Regions from separate parts of the Sanguibacter sp. Z41_6 genome, predicted to be linked through region 2. Evidence: predicted binding sites of a transcription regulator. Region 2 holds the regulator's gene; each other region holds the start of a gene.

Region 1 (6,883 bases), on a different contig from region 2:
GACGACGATCGCCGGCCTGACGACCGAGCAGGTCGAGAACGCCCGAGCCGTCGTCGCCGCGGGGCAGGCCATGGGCCTGTCACAGCGCGACCAGACGATCGGCGTCATGACCGCTCTGGGAGAGTCGTCGCTCCGTGTCCTCGACCACGGTGACACCGTCGGGCCGGACAGCCGCGGACTGTTCCAGCAACGCGACAACGGAGCGTGGGGCACGCTCGCCGACCGCATGGACCCCACCCGCAGCGCGACGAGCTTCTTCACCCAGCTCGCGCGCGTCCCCGGGCGGGACTCGATGGAGCCGACGGCCGTCGCGCACACCGTGCAGCGCAACGCCGACCCCCAGCACTACACCCGGTACTGGCAGCAGGCGGTGGGCATCGTCGAGCAGCTCACCGCGACCTCACCGACCACCTCGCCGGGTCCTCAGCCGCGCTGGTAGACGCGCACCTCCCACGGCGCGAGGACCGTGCCTGCCGGCGCAGGATAGTTCGCGACGACGACCGGCTCGTCGAGCCAGTCCGCCAGGAGCGGGACGTCGAGCTCTTCCCCCGAGACGTTGCCGACGACGAGGAGCTGCTCGTCGTCGAGCGTCCGGGTGAACGCGTACAGCCGGGGGTGGTCCTCCTCGAGCGCCTCGTAGCGGCCGAGCGCGACGAGGTCGCTCGAGTGCCGGAGGGCGATGAGGCGCTGGTAGTGCGCGAACACGCTGCGCTCCGCCGCCCGGTCGGCAGTGGCGTTCACCTCGCGGTAGTTGTCGTTCACGGGGATCCACGGCTCGCCCGTCGTGAATCCCGCATGTTCGGAGTCGTCCCACTGGACCGGTGTCCGCGCGTTGTCCCTGCTCATCCGGCGCAGTCCGGCGAGCACGTCCTCCGGCGAGCGCCGCGCGAGCTCCGTGACCGTCTCGCGGTAGTAGTTGATCGACTCGAGGTCGCGGAAGTCGTCGATGTCGGCGAACGGCACGTTCGTCATGCCGATCTCCTCGCCCTGGTAGACGTACGGCGTACCGCGCTGCATGTGCAGGAGCGTCGCCCACAGGGTCGCGGACTCGTACCGGTACGCGCCGTCGTCGCCGTACCGGGACACCGGCCGCGGCTGGTCGTGGTTGCTCAGGTACAGGCTGTTCCAGCCGACGTCCGCGAGCCCCTCCTGCCACCGGCTCATCGAGCGCTTGAAGGCGACGAGGTCGAACGGCACGGGGTCGAACTTGTCGGCCCCCTGGTCGAGGGCGACGTGCTCGAACTGGAACACCATGTCCAGCTCCCGACGCGCGGGATCGGTGAACAGGCGCGCCTCCTCGACGGTGACGCCGGGCATCTCCCCCACCGTGAGGTACTCACCATCACGGTCGGCGAACACCGCGTCGTGCATCTCCTGCATGAACTCGTGCAGGCGCGGACCCATGACGAACCCGGAGCCCTCGACGTGCTCGTCGCCGTCGATCATCTCGAGACGCTTGGAGATGAGGTTGATGACGTCCATGCGGAACCCGTCGACCCCGCGGTCGAGCCAGCGGTTCATCATCGCGTACACGGCCTGACGGACCTCCGGGTTCTCCCAGTTGAGGTCAGGCTGCTGCGGCGCGAAGAGGTGGAGGTAGTACTGCCCCGTGAGGGGGTCGAGGGTCCAGGCCGGGCCGCTGAACGCCGAGCGCCACGCGTTCGGCTCCGTGGGCAGGGCCGAGTGCTCGACCTCCCGCGGCGAGCGCCACCAGTACCAGTCCCGCTTGGGGTTGTGCCGCGAGGACCTCGACTCGACGAACCACGGGTGCTCGTCGCTCGTGTGGTTGACGACGAGGTCCATGACGATCTTCATGCCGCGCTCGTGCGCCTCGGCGACGAGGGCGTCGAACTCCTCGGGGGTGCCGAACCTCGGGTCGATGCCGTCGTAGTCGCTGATGTCGTACCCGTTGTCGTGCTGCGGCGACGGGTAGATCGGCGAGAGCCACAGGACGTCGACCCCCAGCTCGGCGAGGTGGTCGAGCTTCGACCGGATCCCGCCGAGGTCGCCGAAGCCGTCACCGTTCGAGTCCGCGAAGCTCCTCGGGTAGATCTGGTAGACGACGGCGCGGGTCCACCATGCCGGCTCACTGGGGACCGGTCCCCGGGGCTCCGCGCGGGATTCTGTGCTCTCGGGGGTGTGGGCAGGGTCGAGGTCGGGGGCGAGGCTGCTCATCGCTCCACCTTAGACACAGCCCACGCTCCGGCACCCGACGGGATCGGCTCTCGTCGCCGCGTGGCGACCACTCCGCCCGTGGACGCAGCGAGGGCCGGCCGCCCCGGGATCGCTCCCGGGCCGACCGGCCCTCGTGCACTGCGGTACTGCGTCCGACCTAGCGGTCGGTGACGGGCTGGATCAGAAGTCCATGCCGCCCATGCCGCCGTCGCCACCGGGCATCGCCGGCTGCTTCTCCGGCTTGTCCGCGACGACTGCCTCGGTCGTGAGGAAGAGCGCCGCGATCGAGGCCGCGTTCTGCAGTGCGGAACGGGTGACCTTGACCGGGTCGTTCACGCCGGCTGCGAGGAGGTCCTCGTAGACGCCGGTCGCGGCGTTCAGGCCGTGGCCGGACGGGAGGTTGCGGACCTTCTCGGCCACGACCCCACCCTCGAGACCAGCGTTGATCGCGATCTGCTTGAGCGGCGCGTCGATGGCCAGGCGCACGATGCTCGCACCGGTCGCCTCGTCACCCTCGAGCTCCGTGATGGCGGACGTCTCGAAGGCGAGCTTGCCGGCCTGGATGAGCGCGACGCCACCACCGGCGACGATGCCCTCCTCGACGGCTGCCTTCGCGTTGCGCACGGCGTCCTCGATGCGGTGCTTGCGCTCCTTGAGCTCGACCTCCGTGGCGGCACCGGCCTTGATGACCGCGACACCACCGGCGAGCTTCGCGAGGCGCTCCTGGAGCTTCTCGCGGTCGTAGTCGGAGTCCGACTTCTCGATCTCGGAACGGATCTGCTTGACGCGACCAGCGATCTGGTCGACGTCGCCGGCGCCCTCGACGATGGTCGTCTCGTCCTTGGTGACGACGACCTTGCGGGACTGGCCGAGCAGGTCGAGCGTCGCCGTGTCGAGCTTGAGGCCGACGGTCTCGGAGATGACCTGGGCGCCCGTGAGGATCGCGATGTCCTGGAGGATCGCCTTGCGGCGGTCGCCGAAGCCCGGAGCCTTGACGGCGACGGACTTGAACGTGCCGCGGATCTTGTTGAGCACGAGGGTCGCAAGAGCCTCGCCCTCGACGTCCTCAGCGATGATGAGCAGCGAACGCCCGGACTTCATCACCTGGTCGAGCAGGGGCAGGAGGTCCTTGACGTTCGAGATCTTGCCCTCGACGAGCAGGATGTACGGGTCCTCGAGGACCGCTTCCTGGCGCTCGGGGTCGGTCTCGAAGTAGCGGGCGAGGAAGCCCTTGTCGAAGCGCATACCCTCGGTGAGCTCGAGCTCGAGCCCGAAGGTGTTCGACTCCTCGACGGTGATGACACCTTCCTTGCCGACCTTGTCGAGCGCCTCGGCGATGAGCTCGCCGATCGCGGGGTCGCCAGCGGAGATCGCAGCGGTGGCGGCGATCTCTTCCTTGGTCTCGATGTCCTTGGCCGCGGTGAGCAGCTCCGCGATGACGGCCTCGACGGCCTTCTCGATGCCGCGCTTGAGGGCGATCGGGTTGGACCCGGCGGCGACGTTGCGCAGCCCTTCACGCACGAGTGCCTGGGCGAGGACCGTGGCGGTCGTCGTACCGTCACCGGCGACGTCGTCGGTCTTCTTGGCGACCTCCTTGACGAGCTCGGCGCCGATCTTCTCGAACGGCTCCTCGAGCTCGATCTCCTTGGCGATGCTCACACCATCGTTCGTGATGGTGGGCGCGCCCCACTTCTTGTCGAGGACGACGTTGCGGCCCTTCGGGCCGAGCGTGACCTTCACGGTGTCAGCGAGGATGTTGAGTCCACGCTCCATACCGCGACGGGCCTCCTCGTTGAAGGCGATAATTTTTGCCATTGGGGTGTGATCCTCCACTGGTGGCGTGTGGGTGGTCGGCAGGTGCCCGCGACGGACGGCGCGATCCCGGGACGTTCATGTCACGACGCGGGTTCGAACCTCACCGATCGACCGGTAGTTCTGTCACTCTCCTAGTGAGAGTGCTAACGCCATTATTGGCACTCGGGCATGGAGAGTGCAAGACGGGTCGTCCGGACCCGCGTCGCTGCGGGACTCGCAGCACGCCCGATCCGCAGGACGGCCGGGAGCGGCCCGCTACAGTGCTCGGGTGAATCCCGCCACCCATGACGACGACGCCCGCACAGCGACAGCGCCCGCCGTGACGGCGCCGCACGACCGGACGCTCGGGCGCGGCTCGCTCGCGTGGCGCCTCGCAGCCGCCCTCGCCGCCCTCGCCGTCCTCGTGTCCTCGCAGTTCCTCAAGAGCAACGACTTCTTCCCGCTCGGCTCCCTCTCCCAGTACGCACAGGGCAGCGACCCGAACAAGCCGGTGCGGTCGACGAACATGCGCGCGACCACCACCGAGGGCACCGAGATCGGCGTCCCCCTCAACGCCACGGGCGTCGGCGTCGGCCGTGCGGAGATCGAGGGCCAGATCCAGCGGATCCTCGACGACCCGTCGCTCCTCGAGGGGATCGCCCGCGCCTACAGCGGCCTGCACCCGGACGCCCCCGCACTCGTGGAGATCGAGATGTTCCGTACCTCGTCAGAGCTCAAGGACGGCAGGCCGACCGGCGTCTCCACCGAAGAGGTCCTCACCACCTGGACCGTCGAGGGCACGTACGGGGCGGACGCGTGAACGCCGTCGTGCGCTGGTGGTTCCCAGCCGTCCCCCTCGCCCGGGTGGCAGTGTTCCGGGCGATCATCTACCTCTTCGTCATCTGGTCGATCTTCAGCCTCTCCAACGACGTCATCGGCCACGGGTACGCGCCCGAGTTCTACCAGCCCACGTTCATCGGGCGCCTCCTGCCGTTCCCCGAGCCGTCGGTCACCACCGCGTACGTGCTGCAGGCCATCATCGTCGTCGGCTGTCTCGTGGCTGCCACGGGACGCCTGCCGCGCATCGCGGGATGGACCGTCGCGGTCGCCTACCTCGCGTGGATGGTCAACTCCCAGGGGTTCGCGTACGTCTCCCACGACCACATGGCACTCATCCTCGCCACGCTCGTCCTGCCCACCGTCGGTGCCGCCCGGTTCACCGGCACGGGCACCTCGCAGGCGGCAGGCTGGGCGCTGCGCTGCGTGCAGATCGCCACCGTCGCGACCTACGTCGGCTCGGCCCTGGCGAAGGTCATCTACAACTCGAGCCTCGTCGGGTGGGCGAACAGCTCGATCTTCACGTGGGCGATCATGCGGCGGGGCTCGGACCTCGTGCGCTGGACGCTGGACGTCCCCGCGGTGCTGCACGTCGCGCAGTGGGGCGTGTTCCTCATCGAGGTCTTCTCGCCCGTGATCTTCTGGCTGCGCGGTCGCTGGCAGTACATCGCGATCTTCCTGTTCTTCCTCTTCCACCTGGCCACGTACCTCGCGATCGGCATCCACTTCCTGCCCACCGTCGTGTGCTGGTTCGCGTTCTTCCCGCTCGAACGGTTGGTCGCCCCCACGATCGCCGCCTACCGCGGTGCGTGGGCGCGGGTCCACGGCGTGCTGTTCCCGCTCCACCAGTCGTGACGCGCTCGCCCCGTCCTCGTCCCCGATCGGGGCGCGAGCGCACGCGGTCCCTGCGCCGCCACGGGATCGTCGTCCTCTCCGTCGTCGCCCTCGTGGGGGTCTCGACGTGGTCGGCGCAGGTCAGCGGGTGGGGCCCGTTCACCCCGCCCTTCCGGCACGTCGACCTCGACTCCACGGGCGTGGCCGTCGCCCCGGACGGCACGCGGAGCCTCGTCGAGCCCGGCAGCGGCCTCGTCTACCTCGACGACAGCCGCGTCGCCGTCACCGACCCGGCTGCGGCGACGCAGGCTGAGCTGGACGCTGCGGCCGCCGCCCGTGACTGGCTGGCCGCCGGCACCGTTCCCGGTGCCGGTACGGAGCTCGAGGACCTCGCGACGGACGCCCTCCTCGACATCCACGCCCTCATGCTCGACGACGGGGCGGTCGTCGCAGCCTGGAGCGGGCCCTGGCGGTACGCGTGGCCGCGCGACAACGCGTTCGTCGCGGTGGCACTGTCGGCGACCGGCCACGAGGACGATGCGATCGAGGTCCTTACCTTCCTGCAGTCCGTGCAGGCCCCCGACGGCTCCTTCCACGCCCGCTACCTGCCGGACGGGTCCGGCCCGCCGGACGACAGGGGGCTGCAGACCGACGCGACCGGGTGGGCCCTGTGGGCGGTGGGAGCCGTGCTCTCGCACGTCTCCGACCCGGTGGAGCGTGCCGCACACCTCGCGACCCTCCGACCGCTCGTCGACCGCAGCACCGCCCGCGCGCTCGAGCTCACCGAGCAGGGCACCGTCCTGCCGCCCCCCTCTCCCGACTACTGGGAGGTGCGGGAGCGGCGGACGACGCTCGGCACGGTCGCTCCCCTCCTCATGGGCCTCGAGGAGTCGGCGGAGCTGTACGAGGACCTCGGCGAGACAGCGCTGGCGACGGAGGTGAGCGACGCGAAGGACGCGCTGCGCGCCGTCGTGCAGGAGGAGTTCGGTCCCGGCTACGGCCGATACCCCGGTGGCGGCGACGCGGACACCGCCGTGGCCTTCCTCGGCGAGCCGTTCATCGAGCCCGTCCCGGGCGCGCTCGACGCCTGGGGCGCGGCCGTGCCGCGCCTCGCCCAGCCCGCAGGGGGCCTCACGCCGGGCGAGGGCTGGCCGGACGACGGGATCTCGTGGACCCCGACGACGACCGTGTTCGCGCTCTCCGCAGCCGCCCGCGGGACATCAGACGGCGACCGGATGGCGCG
Region 2 (6,883 bases):
CGCTCATCCCACGGCAGCAGTTCGAGGTGCCGATCCAGGCGGCCATCGGGGCGCGCATCATCGCGCGTGAGTCGATCCGCGCGATGCGCAAGGACGTCCTGGCCAAGTGCTACGGCGGTGACATCTCCCGCAAGCGCAAGCTCCTCGAGAAGCAGAAGGAGGGCAAGAAGCGCATGAAGACCATCGGCACGGTCGAGGTCCCGAAGGACGCCTTCATCGCTGCCCTGACGTCCGAGCAGACGGAGAGCCGAGACAAGAAGAAGTGAGCCCCGCACTCCCCGACGGGGACCCGGTCCCCGACGACGGCGCGCTCCCCGGGTGGGTCGCGCAGGGCGCGGACCACCGGCGGTTCGGTGTGTACGTGCACGTCCCGTTCTGCACCGTGCGGTGCGGGTACTGCGACTTCAACACCTACACGGCGAGCGAGCTGGGCGGGGGCGCGAGCCAGCACGCCTATGCGAGCACCGTGCTCCAGGAGATCGACCTCGCGACGCGCGTCATGGACGCCGCGGGACTCCCCGCACGGGAGGTCTCCACGGTGTTCGTGGGCGGGGGGACCCCCACGCTGCTGCCCGCGGGTGATCTCGTCCGGATGCTCGACGGTGTGCGTCGGGCGTGGGGACTCGCACCGGGCGCCGAGGTGACCACCGAGGCGAACCCCGACTCGGTGACGCCCGAGTCGCTCGCGGCCCTGGCCGACGCAGGCTTCACCCGGGTCTCGTTCGGCATGCAGTCCGCCGTCCCGCACGTCCTGGCCACGCTGGAGCGCACGCACGACCCGCGCCGGATCCCCGACGTCGTGCGCTGGGCGCGCGAGGCCGGGCTCGACGTCTCGCTCGACCTCATCTACGGGACGCCGGGGGAGTCGCTCGAGGACTGGCGCACGAGCGTGCAGGCCGCGCTCGCCACGGGCGTCGACCATGTCTCGGCGTACGCGCTCGTCGTCGAGCCCGGCACGAAGATGGCCGCGCAGGTGCGCCGCGGGCAGCTGGCGCTGCCGAGCGAGGACGACCAGGCGGCGAAGTACGAGATGGCGGACGAGCTGCTCACGGCGTCTGGTCTCGAGTGGTACGAGGTGTCGAACTGGGCGCGCACGGTCGACGGCCGGGTCGCGGCGTGCGAGCACAATCTTGCCTACTGGCGCGGTGAGGACTGGTGGGGGCTGGGCCCGGGGGCGCACTCCTACCTCGGTTCCGACGCGCCGGGGACCCGGGGTCTGCGGTGGTGGAACGCCAAGCACCCGCTGCGCTATGCCACCCGCCTGGACGCCGGCCTCAGCCCGGCCGCGGGCCAGGAGGTGCTCGACGACGAGGCCGCCCAGCTCGAGAAGGTCATGCTCGCCGTCCGGTTGCGCGACGGGCTGGACCTGTCCGTGCTCTCGCCGCGGGCCCGGCGCGCGGTCGCCGGTCACGTGGCGAGCGGTCTGCTCGACGGAGCGAGCGCGATCCGCGGCCGCGCGGTCCTCACGCTGCGTGGCCGGCTCCTCGCGGACACCGTCGTGCGGGACCTCACGGACTGAGCCACCGGGCGGGTGAGGCCGGCGGCACCGGGGGTCGGGTCAGGGAGCCGGCTCGGTGACGAAGTCGATGAGCTCCTCGACGCGCCCGAGCAGGGACGGCTCGAGGTCGGCGTAGCTGCGGACGGTCCCGAGGATCCGCTTCCAGCCCTGTGCGACGTCTGCCTGGTCCTGCGCGGGCCATCCGAGCTCGCGGAGCATCCCGTACTTCCACTCCGTGCCGCGCTCGATGACGGGCCACGCGGCCAGCCCGACCCGCTCCGGTCGCACGGCCTGCCACACGTCGACGTACGGGTGGCCGAGGATGAGGACGTTCCCGCCGCGGAACCTCTTCATCACGTCGTCGGCGATGCGCTGCTCCTTGCTCCCCGGGACGAGGTGGTCGACGAGCACCCCGACGCGGCGCTCGCGCGTCGGCCCGAACTCGGCGAGCGCCTCGGCAAGGTTGTCGACGCCGTCGAGACCCTCGACGACGACGCCCTCCACGCGCAGGTCGTCGCCCCAGACGCGCTCGACGAGCTCGGCGTCGTGGCGGCCCTCGACCCAGATGCGGCTGCCCCGCGCGACGCGTGCGCGGGCGTTCGCCACGGCGCGGGAGCCGGACGCGGTGCGTGCTGGTGCGGCGGGGGCGGCAACGGATCGTGCGGGGGTGAGCTCCACCGGGGCGCCGTCGACCCAGAACCCCGGGCCGAGCGGGAACGTCCTGGTCCGGCCCGCCCGGTCCTCCAGCACGACGACGTGCATACCTCCGGACTTCTCGGTCCGCGTGATGGCCCCGACCCACCCCGTCGTCACCTCCTCGACGACGAGCCCGACGTCTGCCGGGACCGGACGCGAGGTGGGGCGACGACGGTGGTGGGTGGCCGGGGTGGACAGGACGTCGTCGGAGTAGCGGTCGTTGCTCACGCGAGGAAGGTTAGCCGCTGACGTGGGTGTGGCCTCGGCAACACGGCCCGGGCCACGGCGGACGGCGGCGTAGAATTAGCACTCGAGAAGTCCGAGTGCTTACCGTCGGTGCACGGCGGCCGGTGTCGTGCGCACGAGACTGCCGCCGGTCCGTGCCCATCGAGGCGGACGAGGCGTGGCGGGCGAGGCCGGACGCGTTCGAGAGCGAAGGAGGTGGTGGGATGGCGTCGAGCGACGAGCGCAGGCTCGAGGTCCTGCGTGCCATCGTGGAGGACTACGTCCAGACACGGGAGCCCGTCGGCTCCAAGCTCCTCGCCGAGCGGCACGGGCTGGGCGTGTCACCCGCGACGATCCGCAACGACATGGCGGCCCTCGAGGAGGGCGGCTTCATCGCGCAGCCCCACACCTCCGCCGGGCGCGTGCCCACCGACAAGGGATACCGCCTGTTCGTCGACCGTCTCGCGAGCGTGCGGGCACTGTCGCCCGCCGAGAAGAACGCCATCGAGACGTTCCTCAACGGCGCCGTCGACCTCGACGACGTCGTCTCTCGCGCGGGGCGCCTGCTCGCGCAGCTCACCGGTCAGGTCGCGGTCGTCCAGTACCCCTCGCTGCGCCGCTCCGGTCTGCGTCACCTCGAGCTCGTCGTCCTCGGCGACCGACGCCTCCTCGTCGTGATCATCACCGACACCGGACGCGTCGAGCAGCGCACGCTCGAGCTCGCGTCCGCACCGCAGGAAGGTGTGCTCGTCGAGCTCCGCACGCGCCTCAACGCCGCAGCCGCCGGCCGCCGGCTCGCCGAGCTCCGGACGGCCCTCGCCGAGCTCGCGCAGTCCTACCACCCGTCCGAGCGCGAGCTCGTCACGCGCGTCGGCGAGGTCATCACGGAGACGCTCGCGCAGGAGAGCGAGGAACGGTTCGTGCTCGCGGGCACCGCGAACCTCGCCCAGGCGGGCATGCGCTTCGAGCACGCCCTGCGGCCCGTCCTCGAAGCGCTGGAGGAGCAGGTCGTGCTGCTCAACCTCCTCACCGAGATGGCGGAGGACTCCGCCACCGTCAACGTCCGCATCGGCCGGGAGACCCAGCTCGCCAACCTGTTCGAGACCTCGGTCGTGACGACCGGGTACGGCTCGGACGGAGGCTCCGTCGCGACGATCGGGTCGATCGGTCCCACCCGGATGGACTATCCCGGCACCATCGCGGCCGTGCGGGCCGTGGCACGCTACCTGTCCCGGATCCTCAGCACGTGAGATCCGTCCCCGACATCCGCCAGACCACAGAAACCCGATCGGCAGAGAGCAGCCAGTGAGCGACTATTACGAGACCCTCGGCGTCCCGCGTGACGCCAGCCAGGACCAGATCAAGAAGGCGTACCGCAAGCTCGCGCGCGAGCTCCACCCGGACGTCGCCGGGCCTGACGCCGAAGACCGGTTCAAGGACGTCTCGCGCGCCTACGAGGTGCTGAGCAACGCGGAGAAGCGTCAGTCGTACGACATGGGCAACGACCCGTCCGCCCCCGGGGGCGGCATGGGTGGGGGCTTCGGCTTCCAGGACATCTTCGAGACGTTCTTCGGTGGCGGACAGGCGCAGCGCGGGCCCATCCCGCGCGCGCGACGCGGGCAGGATGCACTCATCCGCCTCGACATCGACCTGTCCGAGGCGGCGTTCGGCGTCCGCAGGGAGATCCAGGTCGACACCGCCGTCGTGTGCGGGACGTGCAGCGGGTCCTGCTGCCGCCCGGGCACCTCTCCGCGCACCTGCGACGTGTGCGGCGGCCGCGGCTCCGTGCAGCGCGTCGCCCGGTCCTTCCTCGGTCAGGTCATGACGACCGCGCCGTGCGCGGCGTGCCAGGGGTTCGGCACGACGATCCCCGAGCCCTGCGCCGAGTGCTCCGGTGAGGGCCGTGTGCGCAGCCGGCGCACCGTGGCGGTCGAGGTGCCCGCGGGCGTCGAGACGGGAACCCGGATCAAGCTCACGTCCCAGGGTGAGGTGGGACCGGCTGGCGGTCCCCCCGGCGACCTCTACTTCGAGATTCGTGAGCGCAAGCACGAGACGCTGCTGCGGCGCGGTGACGACCTGCACTGCACCCTCGAGGTGCCGATGACCGCCGCGGTGCTCGGCACCGTGATGGAGCTCGAGACCCTCGACGGGGTGGAGGAGATCGACCTGCAGCCCGGCACGCAGCCCGGCCAGGTCATCACTCTGAAGAACCTCGGCATCGGGCACCTGCAGGCGCCCGGGCGTGGGGACCTCAACGTCCACATCGAGGTCCAGATCCCCACCTCGCTCACGGAGGAGCAGGCGGACCTCCTGCGGCAGCTGGCCACGCTCCGCGGGGAGGAGCGTCCGGAGGGACGCGTCTCGGCCGCCCACTCCGGTGTGTTCAGCAGGCTGCGCGACAAGCTCGCCGGGCGCTGGTGAGCGCGCCGGTCTTCCTCGCCGACGCGGGCACTCTCGACTCGGTGGCCGTGGGGGACCGGTATGTGCTCGACGGGCCGGAGGGTCGCCACGCCGGCGTCGTGCAGCGACGCGGCCCGGGTGAGGTGCTCGACGTCGTCGACGGTGCCGGGGTGCGGCTGCGCGGAGACGTGGTGGCCGTCGACGGCCCCCGGGTCGAGCTCCTCGTCCGCGCCGTCCGGCGCGAGCCGGACGACGGCATCGAGATCGTGCTCGTGCAGGCGCTCGCCAAGGGCGACCGTGACGAGCTCGCGATCGAGGCCGCGACGGAGGTCGGGGTCGACGCCGTGCTCCCGTGGCAGGCCGAGCGGTCCGTCGTCGTGTGGCGTGGCGAGCGGGCCGAGAAGTCCCGGTCCCGCTGGGTGTCCACCGTCCGGGCGGCCGCGAAGCAGGCACGTCGGGCGACCGTGCCCGACGTGGGACGCGCGGTCGACCTCAAGGCTCTCGGCGCGCTCGTCCGACAGGTCCGAGACGCCGGAGGGACCACGGTCGTGCTCCACGAGGACGCCGAGGTCGCGCTCGCGAGCGTCCCGCTCCCGCCCGCGGACGCCGGCGCGGTCGCGGAACGGCGCCGGGTGCTGCTCGTCGTCGGACCGGAGGGCGGCATCAGCGACCGCGAGGTCGCGGAGCTGCGGACGGCGGGCGCCGTCACCGCGCGCCTGGGCCCGCACGTGCTGCGGACATCGACCGCGGGACCGGTGGCCGTGGCGCTGCTCTCGCAGCGCCTGGGCCGGTGGGACAGCGAGCCCGCGAGCGCCCTCTCCGGCTAGGCTCGGCGGATGGACATCGTCGACTACGGCACCGAGACGCTCACCCCTGAGACCGACTGCATCTTCTGCAAGATCGTCGCAGGGGAGATCCCCGCGACGATCGTCGCCACCCGCGAGCGCGTCATCGCGTTCCAGGACACCGACCCGCAGGCGCCGATGCACCTGCTCGTCGTACCGCGCACGCACTACGGTGACATCGCCCAGCTCGCCGCCGCCGACGCGGAGCTCCTCGCGGAGATGGTGTCCCTCGCCGACGAGGTGGCCGGCGAGAACGCCGACGGACAGTTCCGCCTCATCTTCAACTCCGGGCCGCACGCGGGCCAGAGCGTCTTCCACGTCCACGGGCACGTCCTCGGCGGCGCACTCCTGGGATGGTCACCCGCCTGAGCGCGCGCTGCTCGCGGGCCCGCGGTCGATAGACTGGGCTCGCGGCGGCCCAGGAACCGGACGTCATCACCGAGCACGGACGAGGAGCGAGCACCCCGCCACATGGCATCTCCAGAGAACGACGACGCAGCAGCGGGCCTGCGTGTCGAGCACAGGATCACCGTCCCGGGCGACGTGTCCATCGCCGCACTCCTCGGCCCGGTGGACTCCGTGCTGCGAGCCGTCGAGGAGGGCTTCACCACGGTCGACGTCTCGATCCGTGAGGACGAGATCGTCCTGCGCGGACCGGTCGCGGACGTCGCGCTCGCGGGGCGCCTCGTCGACGAGCTCATCGAGGTCGTCGCGGCCGGCACGGATGTGACCGCCGAGATCGTCACCCGGTCGATCGCCATGCTCGCCGCGGCGACCGCAGCCACCCGCCCTGCTGAGGTGTTCACCCAGAACATCCTCTCCAGCAAGGGCCGCACCATCGCGCCGAAGACGGCCGGCCAGAAGCACTACGTCGACGCCATCGACGCGAACACCGTGACATTCGGGATCGGGCCGGCCGGGACGGGGAAGACGTACCTCGCGATGGCGAAGGCCGTCCAGGCGCTGCAGGCCAAGCAGATCCACCGCATCGTGCTCACGCGGCCGGCGGTCGAGGCAGGGGAGCGCCTCGGGTTCCTGCCGGGCGGCCTCTCGGAGAAGATCGACCCGTACCTGCGGCCCCTGTACGACGCGCTGCACGACATGATCGACCCCCAGTCGATCCCGCGCCTCATCGAGGCCGGCACCATCGAGGTCGCTCCCCTCGCGTACATGCGTGGCCGCACGCTCAACGACGCGTTCATCATCCTCGACGAGGCGC
Region 3 (6,883 bases), on a different contig from region 2:
CGAGTCCCCGGCGCTCGTGTTCCGCGAGAGCCGGGTGTCCGAGCTCAGCGGCGTGCAGCGTGTCCTGGAGAAGTACCGCGACTCGATCCTCGCCGTGCGGATCGGCGCGACCGACCTGTGCTCCGCCTTCGGGCTGCGCCGCACGCGGGAGCTGACGATCTACCACGTGCACGTCATCGCGGACCTCGTCGCTGACATCGTCAACATCCTCGGCCGGGCCGACGGCTCCGGGTTCGTCATCTCCGGGCCCGTGTGGGAGTACTTCGCGCAGCACGAGCGCATCTTCAAGCCCCAGCTGCGGGAGACACCGTTCATCGAGCAGGACGAGCGGACGCTGCGCATGCGGATGATCGACGCGGACCTCGACGGGCTCATCCGTGAGGTCGTCCTCGACCAGGCGAACGGACTCACCGGCAAGACCGTCATCCACCCGTCCCACGTCGTGGCGGTGCACGCGATGTCCGTCGTGTCGCACGAGGAGTACGTGGACGCGCTCGCAGTCCTCGACACGGCTGGTGGTGGGGCCCGGGCGTCGGCGTACCGCAACAAGATGAACGAGAGCAAGCCGCACCGGGCATGGGCGGAACGGGTCCTGCTGCGGGCAGAGGTCTTCGGCGTGTACCGCGAGGACACGGGCTACGTCGACGTCCTCAGCGCGAGCCCCCTCCCGTGACGGGGACACGCACCGCCGCCCCGTGGGCGGGGACGTGGGTCACGGAGCGTCTCGGGGTCCGTCTGGGCACCGCGGAGTCGGCCGTCGGCATCGAGCTCGACGAGCTCGTCGGGCTCGCCGTGCGGCGCAACCCCCGTCGCGCCCACCTGCTCGTCTCCACGGTCCTCGGCAAGCACGTGCCGACGGACCCGCGGATCGTGGACGCGGCGGGCGCCCTCCTCGGCCACCTCGCCGCGGACGCCCTCGCGGGCTCGACGGCGGCAGCCGGGGCTGCACGTGCCGCGGACGTCGCGGGGCTCCTGCGGGACGCCCTCGCCGGGCGCGACGACGCCATCGAGCGTCTCGGGGCGTCCCTCGAGACCGTCGCCGACGCCGCGCCCCCCGTACCGTCGGGTGCCGTCGTCATCGGGTACGCGGAGACCGCGACGGCGCTCGGGCACTGCGTGGGCCGGGTGCTGGGCCTGCCCTCGTTGCACTCCACCCGCCGGGCGGTCGCCGGGGTGACCCCCGCCGCCGGGTTCGCCGAGGAGCACTCGCACGCCACGGAGCACCTCGTGCTGCCCGACGACCCGCGCATGCTCGCCGAGGCGGACGTCGTCGTGCTCGTCGACGACGAGATCTCCACGGGGCGCACCGCGCTCAACACGGTCGCCGCGCTGCACGCCGACCAGCCGCGCAGCCGCTACGTCGTCGCGGCGCTCATCGACCTGCGGTCGATCGCCGACCAGGAGCGGTTCGCGACCGTCGCCCGGGACCTCGGGACGCGGATCGACGTCGTCGCGCTGGCCTCCGGTGCGATCGACCTGCCCTCCGACGTCCTCGCGCGGGCGGAGCGCGTCCTGGCGGCCGTCCCGGCGGCGGCAGAGGGCGCGCGGGTCCGGGCTGCGGCCCCGGTCCGCCGGGTGACCGGGTGGCCCCCGGGGGTGCGTGACGGCGGACGTCACGGGTTCCACCCGCACGACGAGGTCCGGCTCGCGGAGGCCGCCGACGCGGTGGCCCGGGAGCTCGCCGACGGGCTCGTCGGCGATCGTGCGCTCGTGCTCGGGTTCGAGGAGCTCATGTACGCGCCGCTGCGCGTGGGCGTGGCGCTCGCCCAGGGGTCCGCCGCGACGGTGCGGTACTCGACGACGACACGGTCGCCGGTGCTGGCCGTCGACGACGCCGGCTACGCCATCCGCTCGACCCTGGCGTTCCCCGCGCACGACGACCCGTCCGACGGCCCCGGGCCGCGCTACGCGCACAACGTGGACCCCGGCGGTGACACGTCCCGCCGGTTCACGGATATCGTCGTCGTCATCGACTCGCCCGCTGACACGGCCGGACTGGCCGCCCCGGGCGGACTGCTCGACGCCGTCGCCGGGTGCTGCGACCAGGTCCACCTCGTCGTCGTCCCCGCGTACCACCCTGCCGCGCACCACCCTGAGGAACTCCCACTGTGACCCTGCACACCGAGACCGCCGCTCCTGCGGTCGCCACGTCGCCCCGACCCGGGGAGACACCGCTCCCGACGCCGCTCCACGGTCCAGCGTTCGGCTCGTACGCCCCGCACGAGGTCGCATGGCTGCTCAGCGACCTGTCCGGCGTCGAGCTCGAGGCGCCCACGGAGGAGCGCGAGGAGGCCATCCAGTCCGGCGGCGCCCACTACGCCGAGTCGCTGCCCGTCGAGTACCAGCCGACCACCGAGTACCAGGAGCTCTTCCACGCTGCCCTGCGCACGTCCGCCGGGCGCCTCGCGCACGCCGTCGGGGTCCTCACCGAGCTCGTCCTCGCCGAGCGCGGCGAGCGGGCGGTGCTCGTGTCCCTCGCACGTGCAGGGACACCCGTCGGGGTCCTCATGAAGCGGTGGGCGAGCTACGCGCACGGTCTCACGCTCCCGCACTACGCGGTGAGCATCGTGCGGGGACGGGGCATCGACCAGGTCGCCCTCGAGTACCTCGCCGCGCACCACGACCCCGCGGACGTCGTGTTCGTCGACGGCTGGACCGGCAAGGGAGCGATCGCGCGTGAGCTGCGCGTCGCCGTGGAGCAGGCCAACGTCGCGCTGGGCCTCACGGAGCGACCGGCCGACGCCGACGACAACGTCCCCGGACCGTTCGACCCCGACCTCGCGGTGCTCGCGGACCCCGGGCACTGCGTGCGCCTCTTCGGCACCCGGGACGACTACCTCATCCCCTCGGCGTGCCTGAACTCGACGGTCTCGGGGCTCGTGTCGCGGACCGTGCTCAACGACGATCTCATCCGCCCGGGGATGTACCACGGTGCGAAGTTCTACTCCGAGCTCCGCGGAGCGGACGTGTCGGGGGAGTTCCTCGACGTCGTCAGTGCCCGGTTCGGGAGCGTCGCGCAGGCCGTGAGCACGACGGTCGCGGAGCGTCGTGCCCAGGCGGAACCGGAGGTCACCTGGGCGGGCTGGTCCGCCGTCGAGGCGATCAGCGAGGAGTACGGGCTGGGTGACGTCAACCTCGTCAAGCCTGGCGTGGGGGAGACGTCCCGCGTCCTGCTGCGCCGGGTGCCATGGAAGATCCTCGTCCGGACGGGCTCCGGCGCGGACCTCGGTCATGTGCGCCTCCTCGCCGAGCAGCGCGGGGTCGAGGTCGTCGAGGTCGACGACCTTCCCTACTCCTGCGTCGGCCTCATCCACCCCCGCTTCACCCGCGGAGCCACGGGTGCCGACGGGACGGCGGCGCAGTGAGCGCGGACGACGTCGACGTCGCGCGGATCGCGGACCTCTCGGCTCCCGTCGTCGCGGCGTGCGACCTCGACAGGACGCTCATCTACTCCGGCAAGGCCGCGCGGATCGGCCTGACCGACGGCGCTGATCCGCGGGCGCTGCTGCGCGACCTGGCGTGCGTCGAGATCTACGACAGCAAGACCCTCTCGTACGTCACGCAGGCGGCCCTGCGGACGATCGAGTCGCTCACCACGCTGGGCGTGCTCGTCCCGGCGACGACGCGGACGCGCGCGCAGTACCGACGGATCACCCTCCCGGGCCCGCAGGTGCCGTACGCGATCACGGCCAACGGCGGGTTCATCCTCGTCGACGGCGTCGCGGACCGGGCGTGGTCGGAGCACGTCCGTGGGGTGCTGGCGGAGTCCTCGCACCCGTTCGACGAGGTCGAGGGATACATGCAGGGCGTGTTCAAGCCCGAGTGGACGAAGAAGCTCCGCAGCGCGGAGGGCCTCTTCTGCTACGCGGTCGTGCAGCGTGACGCGATGCCGGCCGGATTCGTCGACGACGTCGCGGGCTGGGCGCGCGCGCACGGGTGGCACGCCTCGTTGCAGGGCCGCAAGCTCTACCTCGTGCCGCAGGAGCTCCGCAAGGGCGCGGCCGTGGCCGAGGTGGCGCGGCGGGTCGGCGCCGGGACGGTCCTGGCGGCGGGTGACTCCCTGCTCGACGCGGAGATGCTCGAGGGGGCCACGGCCGCGATCCGACCGGCCCACGGCGAGCTGCACGACGTCGGGTGGTCGTCGCCGAACCTCACGGTCACGGCCGCTGCCGGGGCGGCCGCCGGCGAGGAGATCGCCGAGTGGCTGCTCGCGGCCGCCCAGGGGCGCGCGACCCGCTGACGCGGGCCGCGCGCGCGGGTCAGGCTCCGGCGTGCTGCCCGATCGCCTCGGTGCTGCCGCCGCCCACCGTCCGGTTGCCCCCGGTGTGGGCGACCTCGATGCGGCGGGGCTTCGACTGCTCGCTCACCGGGATGGACAGCGAGAGCACGCCGTCGTTGTACGCGGCGTCGATCTTGTCGAGCGCGAGGCCCTCGCCGACCGTGAGCTGACGTGCGTAGGTGCCTGCGGGCCGCTCGCGGACGAGCCACTGCGCGTCGCCGTCGGACGGGGCGTTCCGCTCGGCGCGGATGGTCAGTGTGCGGTCCTCGACGGAGACGTCGATGGAGTCCGGCTCGACCCCGGGGAGATCGACGTTGAGCGTGTAGTGGTCCCCGGATCGCAGCAGGTCCATCGGCATCGCGGCGGCGTTGCGCGTGCCGCTGACGACGGAGCCGAGCAGGCGGTCCATCTCGTGGAAGGGGTCCCAACGTGTAGCCATGAGTGCTTACCTCCTGGACAACGGCTCCGGACTCTCCGGAGCGCAACCGTGCCGACCGCGAGCCATGCCCGTTTCAGGCCGTATGTCCGTTCTAGCACGCGCGGACAGCGCATGCTCGGCGAGGTCGTGCTCCCGTCGGTGTCCATCACTGGCGCCCGCTGAGTCCGGACACGGGGCCGCCCCGTCTCGTCCGCACAGGACGTGGCGGGGCGGTCGAGCGCAGGGGAGCTCTCGCTCCTCCTGTCCCCGGAGGTTCCTAGGCGTCCACGGTCTGCGCGGACTCGATCGCCTCGGGTGAGCCGGCGGCGCCGACGGGGCTCGACCCGGCGTGCGTGACCTCGATGCGGCGCGGCTTCGACTGCTCGCTCACGGGGATGGTCAGGGCGAGCACGCCGTCCTGGTAGGTGGCGGCGATCTCGTCGAGAGCCAGGCCCTCGCCCACCGTGAGCTGACGGGCGAAGGTGCCGGACGGGCGCTCGCGGACGAGCCACTGCGCGTCGCTGTGGGAGCGGGGGGTGCGTTCGGCGCGGATCGTCAGGGTGCGGTGCTCCACCGAGACGTCGATGGACCCGGGGTCCACGCCCGGCAGGTCGACGGTGAGCACATAGTGGTCGCCGGAGCGGAAGAGGTCCATCGGCAGCGGGGCAGCGTTGCGCGCGCCACTGACGACCGAGCCCAGCAGGCGGTCCATCTCCTGGAAGGGGTCCCAACGTGTAGCCATCGCCCATCACCTCCTTGACGACGACCCCGGACCGTCCGGGGCCTCTGCGCGACCCGGCCCGCCTGGGGCGGCCGGTGCGGCTACGGGACATTTTTTTAGCACTCGCGCACGGCGAGTGCCAACCGGACGTGTTCGCCGTGAGCGAACGGCGGACACCGCGCTGGGCCTGCCGCAACGCGGTTCCGGGCGGTGCATCGCCGCTGGTCACAACATGTTCTTCACCCGATCGTCATGACATCCCCCAGCGCGGCGCCTAGCGTGGACGCATGCCCGAAGCCGACGTCCCTGACGCGACCAACGTGCTCCTGACAGTTCTCAGCGTCCTCGGCGCAGTCGTCGTGGCCTTCGTCCTCGGAACCGTCATCTCCGTGCTCACCCGACGCCTCGCGAGCCGGAGCTGGATGGCCGAGGACCTGTCCCGGCGGATGCGCAGACCCCTGCGAGCGGTGCTCATGGTCGTCGCCGTGTGGATCGCGGTCCGGCTCGTGACGGCTCCCTCGCAGGGCTGGCTCCCCTTCGCGGAGCACCTGCTGCTCATCGCCTTCATCATCGTCGGCGCGTGGTTCGTCGGAGCGCTCGCCTTCGTCATCGAGGACGGCGCCCTGCTCCGGTTCCGCACCGACGTCGCGGACAACCGGCACGCGCGACGCGTGCGCACGCAGATCACCGTGGTCCGGCGCGTCACCGTGGCCGTCATCGTCCTGTGCGCGCTCGCGGGGGTGCTCCTGACCTTCCCCTCGGCGCGGGCGGCAGGCGCGAGCCTCCTCGCCTCCGCCGGTGTCGTGTCGATCGTCGCCGGTCTCGCCGCCCAGTCGACCCTGGGGAACGTGTTCGCGGGGATGCAGATCGCCTTCACGGACGCGATCCGCGTGGACGACGTCGTCGTGCTCGAGGGAGAGTGGGGGCGGATCGAGGAGATCACCATGACGTACGTCGTGGTGCACATCTGGGACGACCGACGCCTCATCCTCCCGTGCACGTACTTCACGACGACACCGTTCCAGAACTGGACGCGCCGGGCGGCCGACCTCCTCGGCACGGTGGAGATCGACCTCGACTGGGACGTGCCCGTGGAGGCCATGCGCGCCGAGCTCACCCGGCTGCTCGCGGCGACCGACCTCTGGGACAAGCGCGTGGGCATCCTGCAGATCACCGACGCCGTGGGTGGGTTCGTCCGGGTGCGCGCGATGGCCAGCGCCGTCGACGCCGGGACGCTGTTCGACCTGCGCTGCTATCTCCGTGAGGGCCTCGTGACGTGGCTGCAGCGCTCCGCCCCCCAGGGCGTCCCGCGGGTGCGGGTCACCGAGGGGGCGCCCGAGATCCCCGAGCCGCCGCCCGGGGCCGTCCCGCCCGAGGCCGCCCCGGCCGGACACGCCGCCCCCGCGCCCCCGGCCGCCGAGCAGCCGCGTCTGCCGGCGCGGATCCCGGTACGGGTCGCTCGACC

What was found. The regulator HrcA, encoded in region 2, represses chaperone genes, less so after heat shock. The targets are predictions, from matches to a motif close to TTNGCACTCGNNNNNNNCGAGTGCNAA.
Region 1: a site for HrcA is predicted at 4,111-4,137, ahead of groL (chaperonin GroEL). Genes of this name have one in related genera too.
Region 3: a site for HrcA is predicted at 4,810-4,836, ahead of AC54T1_RS00815 (Hsp20/alpha crystallin family protein). Genes of this name have one in related genera too.

What each region holds. Positions count from the first base shown of each region.
Region 1 is NZ_JCAQIF010000008.1:33,125-40,007, forward strand. It holds gene AC54T1_RS14290 (hypothetical protein) at 1-439, shown strand, start outside; gene AC54T1_RS14295 (glycoside hydrolase family 13 protein) at 424-2,175, opposite strand; gene groL (chaperonin GroEL) at 2,356-3,990, opposite strand; gene AC54T1_RS14305 (hypothetical protein) at 4,259-4,789, shown strand; gene AC54T1_RS14310 (HTTM domain-containing protein) at 4,786-5,661, shown strand; gene AC54T1_RS14315 (glycoside hydrolase family 15 protein) at 5,658-6,883, shown strand, end outside.
Region 2 is NZ_JCAQIF010000002.1:126,498-133,380, forward strand. It holds gene lepA (translation elongation factor 4) at 1-266, shown strand, start outside; gene hemW (radical SAM family heme chaperone HemW) at 263-1,519, shown strand; gene AC54T1_RS05585 (DUF3097 family protein) at 1,559-2,422, opposite strand; gene hrcA (heat-inducible transcriptional repressor HrcA) at 2,644-3,669, shown strand; gene dnaJ (molecular chaperone DnaJ) at 3,725-4,840, shown strand; gene AC54T1_RS05600 (16S rRNA (uracil(1498)-N(3))-methyltransferase) at 4,837-5,646, shown strand; gene AC54T1_RS05605 (HIT domain-containing protein) at 5,656-6,033, shown strand; gene AC54T1_RS05610 (PhoH family protein) at 6,136-6,883, shown strand, end outside.
Region 3 is NZ_JCAQIF010000001.1:183,021-189,903, reverse strand. It holds gene AC54T1_RS00835 (HpcH/HpaI aldolase/citrate lyase family protein) at 1-673, shown strand, start outside; gene AC54T1_RS00830 (phosphoribosyltransferase family protein) at 670-2,112, shown strand; gene AC54T1_RS00825 (cysteine protease StiP family protein) at 2,109-3,365, shown strand; gene AC54T1_RS00820 (HAD family hydrolase) at 3,362-4,240, shown strand; gene AC54T1_RS00815 (Hsp20/alpha crystallin family protein) at 4,260-4,718, opposite strand; gene AC54T1_RS00810 (Hsp20/alpha crystallin family protein) at 4,975-5,439, opposite strand; gene AC54T1_RS00805 (mechanosensitive ion channel family protein) at 5,706-6,883, shown strand, end outside.